Regions from separate parts of the Pradoshia sp. Z6_59 genome, predicted to be linked through region 2. Evidence: riboswitches for the same ligand, from Rfam matches in the RefSeq annotation. Region 2 holds a riboswitch; the other holds the start of a gene.
The links. Region 2 has a riboswitch for S-adenosylmethionine ahead of AC4D4B_RS04720 (O-acetylhomoserine aminocarboxypropyltransferase/cysteine synthase family protein). Riboswitches for the same ligand answer to the same signal wherever they lie in the genome.
Positions count from the first base shown of each region.

Region 1 (4,997 bases), on a different contig from region 2:
GGGTGGAGAAGGAGAGGAAGATTTTGCAGGAGAAGATCGTTGGGATGCTATTGCAGGTTTTGAACTTTTAAAACAACATCCAAAGGTTAATCCTAAAAAGGTTCATATCTTTGGATTTTCTCGAGGTGGGATTATGGCACTGTGGACAGCTATATACTGCCAGGACGCTGCTTCACTTGTCACGTGGGGTGGAGTTTCCGATATGGTCCTGACTTACATAGAGAGAATTGATTTAAGAAGAATGCTGAAAAGGGTCATTGGAGGTACGCCAAATAAGGTGCCGGATGAATATAAAGCCCGTACACCCTTGTATGAAATTGAAAAAATACCATGTAACGTTCTAATTATTCATGGTGAGAAGGATAAGAACGTTTCGGTTGAACATGCCAATCTATTAAGAACCAGGCTGCAGGATCTCGGTAAGAGCGTCGATGTGTGGTACCTTAAGGACTATACACATTATTTTCCTCCGAGAATAAATCGGCAAATTGTCTCGGATTTAACGAAATGGATGAAAGAAGCCGCTTCAAATGATACCATTGAAATAAATAAATGAAGCAGGGGAGTGAGAGAATTGGGTATGCCAATGGAATTGAATACTCTTATTGTGACAAAGGCTAATGAAAAAAGGGTTGAGGAAAATCTATTTGTCCTAAAAAAAGAAGGATACCGCTTATATCCAATTGAGATTCCGATTGATATCCGAAAAACTCTGGATGGGGAATCGAGAGGAACGGCGCTGATAAAAAAAGTGGAATGGGAAAATAACTGCACAACCATTACATATGAGTTAATTTCCTTAAATTCCAGTAACTAAATTAAATAGAAACTAAAGAAAACAAACCTTCATCCAGAACTTAATTGGGCGGTGGGTTTGTTTTTAAATTTAGATAAAAATAAAATAGTGCCTCAGGAAGGCCAATTCTTTTTGGCTTCCTAAGACACCGCTAGTTCCTTAAAAGGTAATTGGACCACCTTTAGATTCAATTTCAGAACTAATATTCTTAAATTCCTTGAAATTTTCTCTGAATTTATTTGCAAGCTCATTTGCCTTTTTATAATAGGCTTCTGAATCCTTCCACGTTTTTTGAGGCTGTAAAACTTCATCCGGTACTCCGGGTACATGTAAGGGAATCGCTAAGCCGAATATTCTGTCTTGTACCGTTTCAATATTGGCTAGTTCTCCTTCTAATGCAGCTTGAATCATCAAACGTGTATAAGAAAGCTTCATTCGGCTGCCTGTTCCATATTCTCCTCCAGTCCAACCGGTGTTAACCAGATATACCTGAACTTGATGCTCCTCAATATTTTTGCCAAGCATCTCAGCATATTTTGTTGGATGTAATGGTAAGAACGGTGAACCGAAGCAGGTAGAAAACGTTGCCTGTGGTGAAGTAATTCCGAGTTCAGTTCCTGCCAATTTACTCGTATAACCGCTTAGGAAATGATACATTGCCTGTTCTTTTGTTAACTTGCTGATTGGAGGCAGAACACCAAAAGCATCAGCAGTTAAGAAGATGATGGTATTGGGATGGCCTGCTATACTTGGTGTGACGATATTCTGCATGGCTTCGATTGGGTAAGCTGCCCGGGTATTTTCAGTTAACATTCCATTATCATAGTCAGCAATTCTCGTATCTTCGTCTACAACTACATTCTCTAGTACAGAACCAAAGCGAATGGCATTAAAAATTTGAGGCTCTTTTTCCTCTGTGAGATTGATGCATTTTGCGTAACAGCCGCCTTCAATGTTAAATACCCCATCAGGAGACCAGCCATGTTCGTCATCACCTATTAGGCGGCGATTTGGATCGGCTGATAAAGTAGTCTTTCCAGTACCTGATAGGCCAAAGAAAAGAGCTACATCTCCCTCAAAACCTACATTTGCTGAACAATGCATAGAGAACACATTATTCTCAGGCAGCAGGTAATTCATGATTGAAAAAATGGATTTTTTCATTTCACCTGCATACTCAGTGCCTCCAATTAAGACCACTTTTTTTTCGAATGAAATGATGATAAACGTCTCAGAGTGTGTACCGTCCACAAGAGGGTTTGCTTTAAAACCTGGTGCTGAGATAATAGTAAACTCAGGCGAATGGTTTTCAAGCTCATCTTTAGTGGGGCGGATAAACAACTGATGTACAAATAAATTGTGCCAGGCATATTCATTGATTACTTGTATAGGAAGGCGGTAGTCTGTTGCAGCTCCAGCAAACCCATTAAATACAAATAATTCATCTCGTTTTTCGAGGTAATCGATAACTTTATCATATAATTTAGAAAATGCATCTTCAGATATTGCTTGATTGACGCTTCCCCAGGCTATTTTATCTTTAGTAGCAGCTTCCTCTACAATATATTTATCCTTTGGGGATCTGCCGGTATATTTACCTGTTTCAGCTTTAATAGCTCCAGTAGATGTGAGGATGCCCTCTTTTCTGGTTAATACTTTTTCAACTAGTTGTGGCACTGAAAGCTGAATGTGAATATTATCATGAGTAAGTAATTGTTTCAATTCATTGGAAACTCCTACACTGTTCATAAGGTATCATCCTTTTCCAGAATTTTGGTAAGTATATTATATGGAAATTAGTATAACACATTTAATTGATTTATCCATACTAATTGTGTTAATTTTCAAAACAATTGATTAATATAGTATATAAGAATAACTATTATTATTTTCCATAGTGAAAAAAACAGTGATGTTAGTCAACCTTTATGGATAAATAACAATGTTTATTTATTTGAATATTCGTAAATTAATTATATCAATATCATAATAGAAATGCGAATCTTAAGGTCGGAATGTGTTTCTTTTAGGAAAGGATGAAGCTCCAGGTCTATCTTAACAATATATTCCTGCTTATTTATTGACAGAAAATGATGGATAAGATATTATATACATTTGATATGGATACTCTTATCAAGACTCGGTGGAGAGACGAGCTCTATGAAGCCGGGGCAACCTGCAGTTTGATTCCTTTAATGGAAATCACGCAAAGGTGCTAACTTGATGCAAGGTTATAATGCCTTGAACGATGAGAGTGAAAGGCCGATTTCTGAGACTCAGACCTTTCCTCTTTTCTTTATAAAGGGGAAAGGTCTTTTTTCGTATAATCAGGAGATAATTAAAGATAATGAGTAGCCATAAACAGGGAAACTGAAGGAGGAAATATACATGTCTAATAAAAGACATTTGTTTACATCAGAATCTGTAACAGAAGGTCATCCGGATAAAATTTGCGATCAGGTTTCTGATGCCATTTTGGATGAAATATTAGCAAAGGATCCAAATGCAAGGGTAGCCTGCGAAACATCTGTTACCACTGGATTAGTTTTAGTAGCGGGAGAAATCACTACTTCTACGTATGTGGATATTCCAAAAATTGTACGTGACACAATCAAAGGGATTGGTTATACTCGTGCAAAATATGGTTTCGATGCAGAAACATGCGCTGTCTTAACCTCTATTGATGAACAATCTGCAGATATCGCCCAAGGTGTAGACCAAGCTTTGGAATCAAGAGAAGGCACGATGTCAGATGAAGAGATTGAAGCAATTGGGGCGGGAGATCAGGGTCTAATGTTCGGTTTTGCCTGCAACGAAACAGAAGAATTAATGCCTCTTCCTATTTCTCTTGCTCACCAATTATCTCGAAAGCTGGCTGAAGTTCGTAAACAAGATGTTCTGCCATACTTGCGTCCTGATGGAAAAACACAAGTCACAGTGGAATATGATGAAAACAAAAATCCGGTTAGAATTGATACAATCGTAATCTCTACTCAACATGACGCGGATACAACACTGGAGCAAATTAAGAAAGACTTAAAAGAACAAGTAATAAAACCGGTTGTTCCAGCTCACCTTATTGATGAACAAACTAAATATTTTATTAACCCAACGGGCCGTTTTGTTATCGGAGGTCCACAAGGGGATGCAGGCTTGACTGGCCGTAAAATTATCGTAGACACGTATGGTGGATATGCACGTCACGGTGGTGGAGCATTCTCTGGTAAAGATGCTACAAAGGTAGACCGTTCTGCTGCCTATGCAGCCAGATATGTAGCTAAAAATATTGTAGCAGCAGGTCTTGCAGATAAAGCAGAAGTTCAGCTGGCTTACGCGATTGGTGTAGCTCAGCCAGTATCTATATCCATTGATACGTTCGGTACAGGTAAAATTGAAGAGGAAAAATTAATTGAATTAGTACGTGCTAACTTTGATCTGCGCCCTGCAGGAATCATAAAAATGCTTGATTTAAGACGTCCGATTTATAAACAAACAGCAGCTTACGGACATTTTGGACGCAATGATTTAGATCTTCCTTGGGAGAAAACGGATAAAGTAGAAGTACTGCGTACGGAAGCTAACATCTAAGATAAACAGCATAAACATTTCTAGAAAGAGGGATAAGCCCTCTTTCTTTTTTTGTCTAAATATGGTAATATTAGGAAACTATGAAATCGGGTATAATGGATCGTATTTTGTCGGGACGCTAGCTTATATCTAAAATCTAATTCTTTGATATTTTTAAATGAAAAACAGTCGAAAGTAAAGGTAGTGAGTGAATAATAATGTGTGGATTTGTAGGATGTATGCATGATCACCAACAAGCGAATCAGGATTCAGAACTAATTAAAAGTATGAATGACTTGATTACGCATAGAGGGCCGGATGACGAGGGGTATTATATAGATGAACATATCCAGCTTGGTTTCAGAAGACTAAGCATCATTGATATTGAATGTGGACATCAGCCCTTAACGTATGAAAATGAACGCTATTGGATTGTTTTTAACGGAGAAATATACAACTACTTGGAATTGAAAGTAGTGCTTGAAAAGGAAGGCATGGCGTTTTCTACAAATTCAGATACTGAAGTAATCCTGGCGGCATTTGTTCAATATGGGGAAAAGGCAGTTGAAATGCTTCGTGGGATGTTTGGGTTCGTGATTTGGGATAAACAGGAGAAATCTGTTTTTGGTGCCCG
Region 1 is NZ_JBZCPP010000020.1:25,022-30,018, forward strand. Features, by position in the region: gene AC4D4B_RS16435 (alpha/beta hydrolase family protein) at 1-556, shown strand, start outside; gene AC4D4B_RS16440 (DUF2584 domain-containing protein) at 575-817, shown strand; gene pckA (phosphoenolpyruvate carboxykinase (ATP)) at 956-2,545, opposite strand; SAM riboswitch class I at 2,924-3,051, shown strand; gene metK (methionine adenosyltransferase) at 3,185-4,384, shown strand; gene asnB (asparagine synthase (glutamine-hydrolyzing)) at 4,582-4,997, shown strand, end outside.
Region 1: linked by a shared signal. The riboswitch ahead of metK (methionine adenosyltransferase) and the one ahead of AC4D4B_RS04720 (O-acetylhomoserine aminocarboxypropyltransferase/cysteine synthase family protein) in region 2 are both predicted to bind S-adenosylmethionine.

Region 2 (4,997 bases):
ACACCAATTTCCTGATTGTGGAGATAGTCAATTGCTTTTGCCACTTCAGCAGCATCACCGTCTACATGAATAAATAATGTTCCATAGGACCCGTGCTGAGTCTGCGATATTTTACCCTGCAATATGTTTACATTGATTTTGTAAGAGCGGATAACCTCTGATAAAACAGGGGTTTCAGCTGATTCACCAATAAAGGATAATTGCACAACTTTACCCGTCGGATATTCAGCAAGCAAATGCTCAATCGTCTCTTTCGTTTCTTCCGGCTCAGTCACTTGCTGGACAAATCGTTTAGTAATCGGAGCATTCGGTTTTTTAAATACATCAAGTACTTTTCCGCTCTCGACTACTTTCCCCATCTCCATCACAGCAACGCGGTGACAGATCTTACGAATAACATGCATTTCATGAGTAATTAATACGATTGTCAAGCCAAGCCTTTTATTTATATCAACGAGTAAATCCAAAATATCGTCTGTAGTCTGAGGATCAAGTGCTGATGTCGCCTCGTCACAGAGAAGAACCTGCGGATTGTTCGCTAATGCACGCGCTATACCGACTCGCTGTTTTTGACCGCCGCTTAACTGAGACGGATAAGCATTTTCACGGCCATCCAATCCTACCAGACTTACAAGCTCCTTCACTCTTTCTTTACGTACCTTGCTTGGTACCCCTGCAATTTCTAAAGGAAACTCTATATTTTCACTGACTGTCCTTGACCAGAGGAGATTAAAGTGTTGAAAAATCATACTTATTTCCATTCTGGCTTTTCTTAATTCAGCACCTTTTATAGCAGCCATATCTTTGCCTGCCACCAAGACACTTCCTTCTGTTGGCTTCTCTAAACCGTTCAGCATTCTAATGAGAGTACTTTTTCCCGCACCGCTGTACCCGATAATTCCAAAGATCTCGCCCTTTTCAATAGACAATGAGACTTGATCCACTGCTTTGACAGCTGATGAACGTTTAAATGTTCCTGAGAAGGTCTTCGATACATCACGTAATGTAATCATAAAATGTTCACCTGCTCTTTCTATCAACCTATAATTAAAGAATAACTTCAGTTAAACAAAAATGCCTTTCTGCGGAGGCAGAAAGGCATGATTAATTTATAACATGTTCCTTTCTCTCATCTCCCAGGATCTATTATCCTGTGTGAATTGGCACCTTTTCAATCATAAATGATTGCCGGTTGCCGGGCTTCAAAGGGCACAATCCCTCCACCTCTCTTGATAAGAGTACATAAACTATTCAATTAATTCTAACTGTCTGCTATCCTATCATGTTAAAGAAAGAACTGTCAACACCAAAGTCTGCATAGCATGTTCAATATGTTATTTCACAGCCGCCTCAGTGGAAGCTATACCTGTTGCTTTTTCAATCGCAAGCTCCAATTCTTCAATTAGATCTTCTGCATGTTCAATTCCAACAGACAGTCTGATTAAATCCTCCTGCACACCTGATGCTTTTAATCCCTCTTCACTTAGTTGCTGATGAGTCGTGCTTGCCGGATGGATAATTAGGCTCTTTGCATCTCCCACATTGGCCACATGGGACCACAGTTCAACGGAATCAATCAGTTTTTTACCTGCCTCGCGTCCACCCTTTATTCCAAAAACAACGACTGCTCCAGCACCTTTGGGTAAATATTTCTTCGTTTTTTCGTAATCAGGGTGATCTGAATCTCCTGGATACAAGACCCATGATACAGCCGGATGCTGTTTTAAATAATCAACTATTAATCTCGTATTGGCTATATGCTCCTTCATTCTCACATGCAGAGTTTCCAATCCGAGAATAAATTGAAAGGCATTGTACGGGCTTAAGGAAGGACCTAAATCTCTCAACAGCTGAACTCTAGCCTTCACAATAAATGCTGCTGCACCAATTGCTTCACTGTAAATCAGATCATGATAACTTGGATCCGGTTCTGTAAAGCCCGGAAATTTAGATGAATTCCAGTCAAACTTCCCTCCATCGACTATGACCCCACCTAATGTGGTTCCATTTCCAAGCAGCCATTTCGTAGCTGAGTGTACGACGATATCCGCTCCAAACTCAATCGGACGTGATAAATAAGGAGTAGCAAATGTATTATCAATGATTAATGGAATTCCAGCTTCATGAGCAATTTCCGCCACCCGTTCAATATCAAGAACCTGCAGGCTTGGATTTCCAATCGTTTCTCCAAAAATAGCTTTGGTCTTTGAAGTAATCGCTTCTCTAAAATTTTCCGGATCACTTGGATCCACGAACCTTACGTTAATACCATACTTAGGAAGAGTATTGGCAAATAAATTGTAGGTTCCGCCATATAGAGTGGATGCAGAGATAATTTCATCACCTGCTCCAGCAATATTTAGAATGGAGAGTGTTATAGCTGCAGCACCACTTGAAACAGCTAAAGCTCCAATACCACCTTCTAATTCGGCTATGCGTTCTTCGAATACACTTGAAGTGGGATTATGAATTCTAGTATAAATATAGCCAGATTCAGCTAATCCAAATAAATCCGCAGCATGATCTGTGTCTTTAAATAAATAAGCATTCGTCTGGTAAATCGGCACGCTTCTCGCTCCAGTTACCGAATCCTGCTGCAATCCTCCGTGTATACCTACTGTTTCAAACCGATACTTCTTTTCTTCATTTGCCATTCTACATCTCTCCATTTCATTTTAAGTAGAGAAGTGAGTAAATGAAAAAAACCTCTTCATATAAGAAGAGGCAGGCATTTTCCATCTCTCCTTATCTCCCGGATTTATTTGTATCCGCAGGAATTGGCACCGTGTATTATAAAAATACCGGTTGCCGGGCTTCAACGGGCCAGTCCCTCCACCTCTCTTGATAAGAACCAAGTATTAAGTTGTTAAAACTATAGCATATGGGGAAATTTGAGTCAACTGATTATTCTGAATTTTTAAATTATATATCAAGAGGCTTACCTTTGCTATATTTTATAAAAATCCGCCTGCAGTTAGCCACTCAGTAAACGTCTGATTAGTTATATTACAGGCTATTGGGGAGAATTCTACAATCTATTAAAACTTCTGTCATAGACAGCGTAAGATAAAAACAGCACCTTTAAGAGATTCTAGTTAAATATTGTATCGACATATTTCCTGAGAAATAAACTGCTCTTATTCTGTAATTCTCTTTAATTGATCTACAAGATAGGGAACTGAGTGGAAGGCATAGATTTTATCGATTGGCTGGTTATCCTTGATTAAAATGAGGCATGGTACACTTTGAATTTGATATTCTTCTGCAAGTTCCTTAGCATAGTTAAGATTGACTTTTTCCAAAGAGGCATTGGGGAGGACTTCCTTTGCAATATCAAGCATCTTGCCTGCTAATTGACACGTTCCGCAAAGAGGGGTAAATGTGTAGATTGCTTTATTTATCGTGGTTTGATTGTTCATTTTTTATTACATCCTTCATTTGTTTTAAAAATTCGGCTTTCACATCTATATTGGCTGCCAAAAGAACCATTGCTAGATGGTATCTTGGCGCGTTTGCTACTTCACGGTATGTACGATCAATATATATGTGAGATGCATTTGGCATCTCTCGTCTTAACTGTTTTCTCAGCTTTTCTCCAGATTCATCGGCATCAGCCAAAATATACACATCTCTCTGTTCAAGTTCGTCGACTAATTCATCCAGTTTCGATAAACTGATGGTTCCATTTGTACATCTTATATCGACAGGTTCATTAAGTACAGATTGTATTTTTTGGCGGTCGGTAGAACCTTCCACAATTATCACTTTCTCACTTTGAGCATCCCGCATGATTGATCACCTTTTATTAGGAGAGTACGTTCTATGTGATTGGACAAATGCCTTCGCCTTCGTCTTTTTCATTATATGTATCTTACCCTAACATAATGGAAAGTAACAATTGATTTAAAGCATATAAAAAGGAAAGAAGCTTACGAATGACCCAAAACTTCTTCCCTTTATTGACTACTCTTCTTTAGTCGCTGTTTCGTATTGGTCAGCATCCATTAATTCATCATATTCGCTGATTTCGGATGGTTCAACTACTACCATCCATGCTTTTTCATATGGAGATTCATTAACGTATTCTGGACTATCCGCTAATTCTTCATTTACTTCAACAACTGTCCCACTGATTGGCGCATATAATTCAGATACTGTCTTTACTGACTCTACACTGCCAAACGGTTCATTACGGGTCAATTGATCACCTATTTCCGGTAGCTCCACAAATACGATGTCTCCCAGTTCTTTTTGAGCAAAATCAGTTATTCCAATTCGAATCTTACCATCCTCTTGTTTAACCCATTCATGCTCAGCTGTATAACGTAATCCCGCTGGAATGCTCATGATTTAATCCCCCCAAAATGTATGTATGGTTCCTATTTATCATGACATCAAACTGGTTATTTGACAATTGTTTCATGCCCATATTTTCTGATAATTTTCCTCTTTGAATCCTACTGTAACTTTTTCTCCATCAAATGCAATTGGACGTTTGATCAGCATCCCATCTGATGCAAGCAGGGCTAGGCTCTCATCTTCAGACATTTCCTTAACTTTATCTTTCAACCCAAGTTCTCTGTATTTCATCCCACTTGTGTTAAAAAACTTCTGAAGAGGCAGTTCACTTTTCTGACAAATTGTTTCTAGCTCTTCTTTCGAAGGGGGATTTTGTGCTATATCAACTTCTTGATAGGATATTCCCTTCTCATCAAACCATTTCTTTGCCTTTCTGCATGTCCCACATTTAGGATACCAGTAAAATGTAATCATGTTTATCACCTCAATTGAAGCATACCACATTTTTTCATCTATCTTAAATGGTTATACTTCTGCTCTAGAGAAGGTAGTCAGTCTAGCATAGGAAAAGAAAAAGCCTGGTTTTCACCAGGCCTCCATCGCACAAAGGATTAAACAGTGTAACGCTCAGCATCAACTAATTTTTCTGCAGCTTCACGTTTAACTGCGATTACATTGATTGGTGTGAAACGTGTGAA
Region 2 is NZ_JBZCPP010000003.1:138,143-143,139, reverse strand. Features, by position in the region: gene AC4D4B_RS04725 (methionine ABC transporter ATP-binding protein) at 1-1,013, opposite strand, end outside; SAM riboswitch class I at 1,127-1,239, opposite strand; gene AC4D4B_RS04720 (O-acetylhomoserine aminocarboxypropyltransferase/cysteine synthase family protein) at 1,335-2,654, opposite strand; SAM riboswitch class I at 2,743-2,851, opposite strand; gene AC4D4B_RS04715 (thioredoxin family protein) at 3,138-3,419, opposite strand; gene AC4D4B_RS04710 (toprim domain-containing protein) at 3,394-3,789, opposite strand; gene gcvH (glycine cleavage system protein GcvH) at 3,964-4,347, opposite strand; gene AC4D4B_RS04700 (arsenate reductase family protein) at 4,420-4,803, opposite strand; gene AC4D4B_RS04695 (acyl-CoA dehydrogenase FadE) at 4,911-4,997, opposite strand, start outside.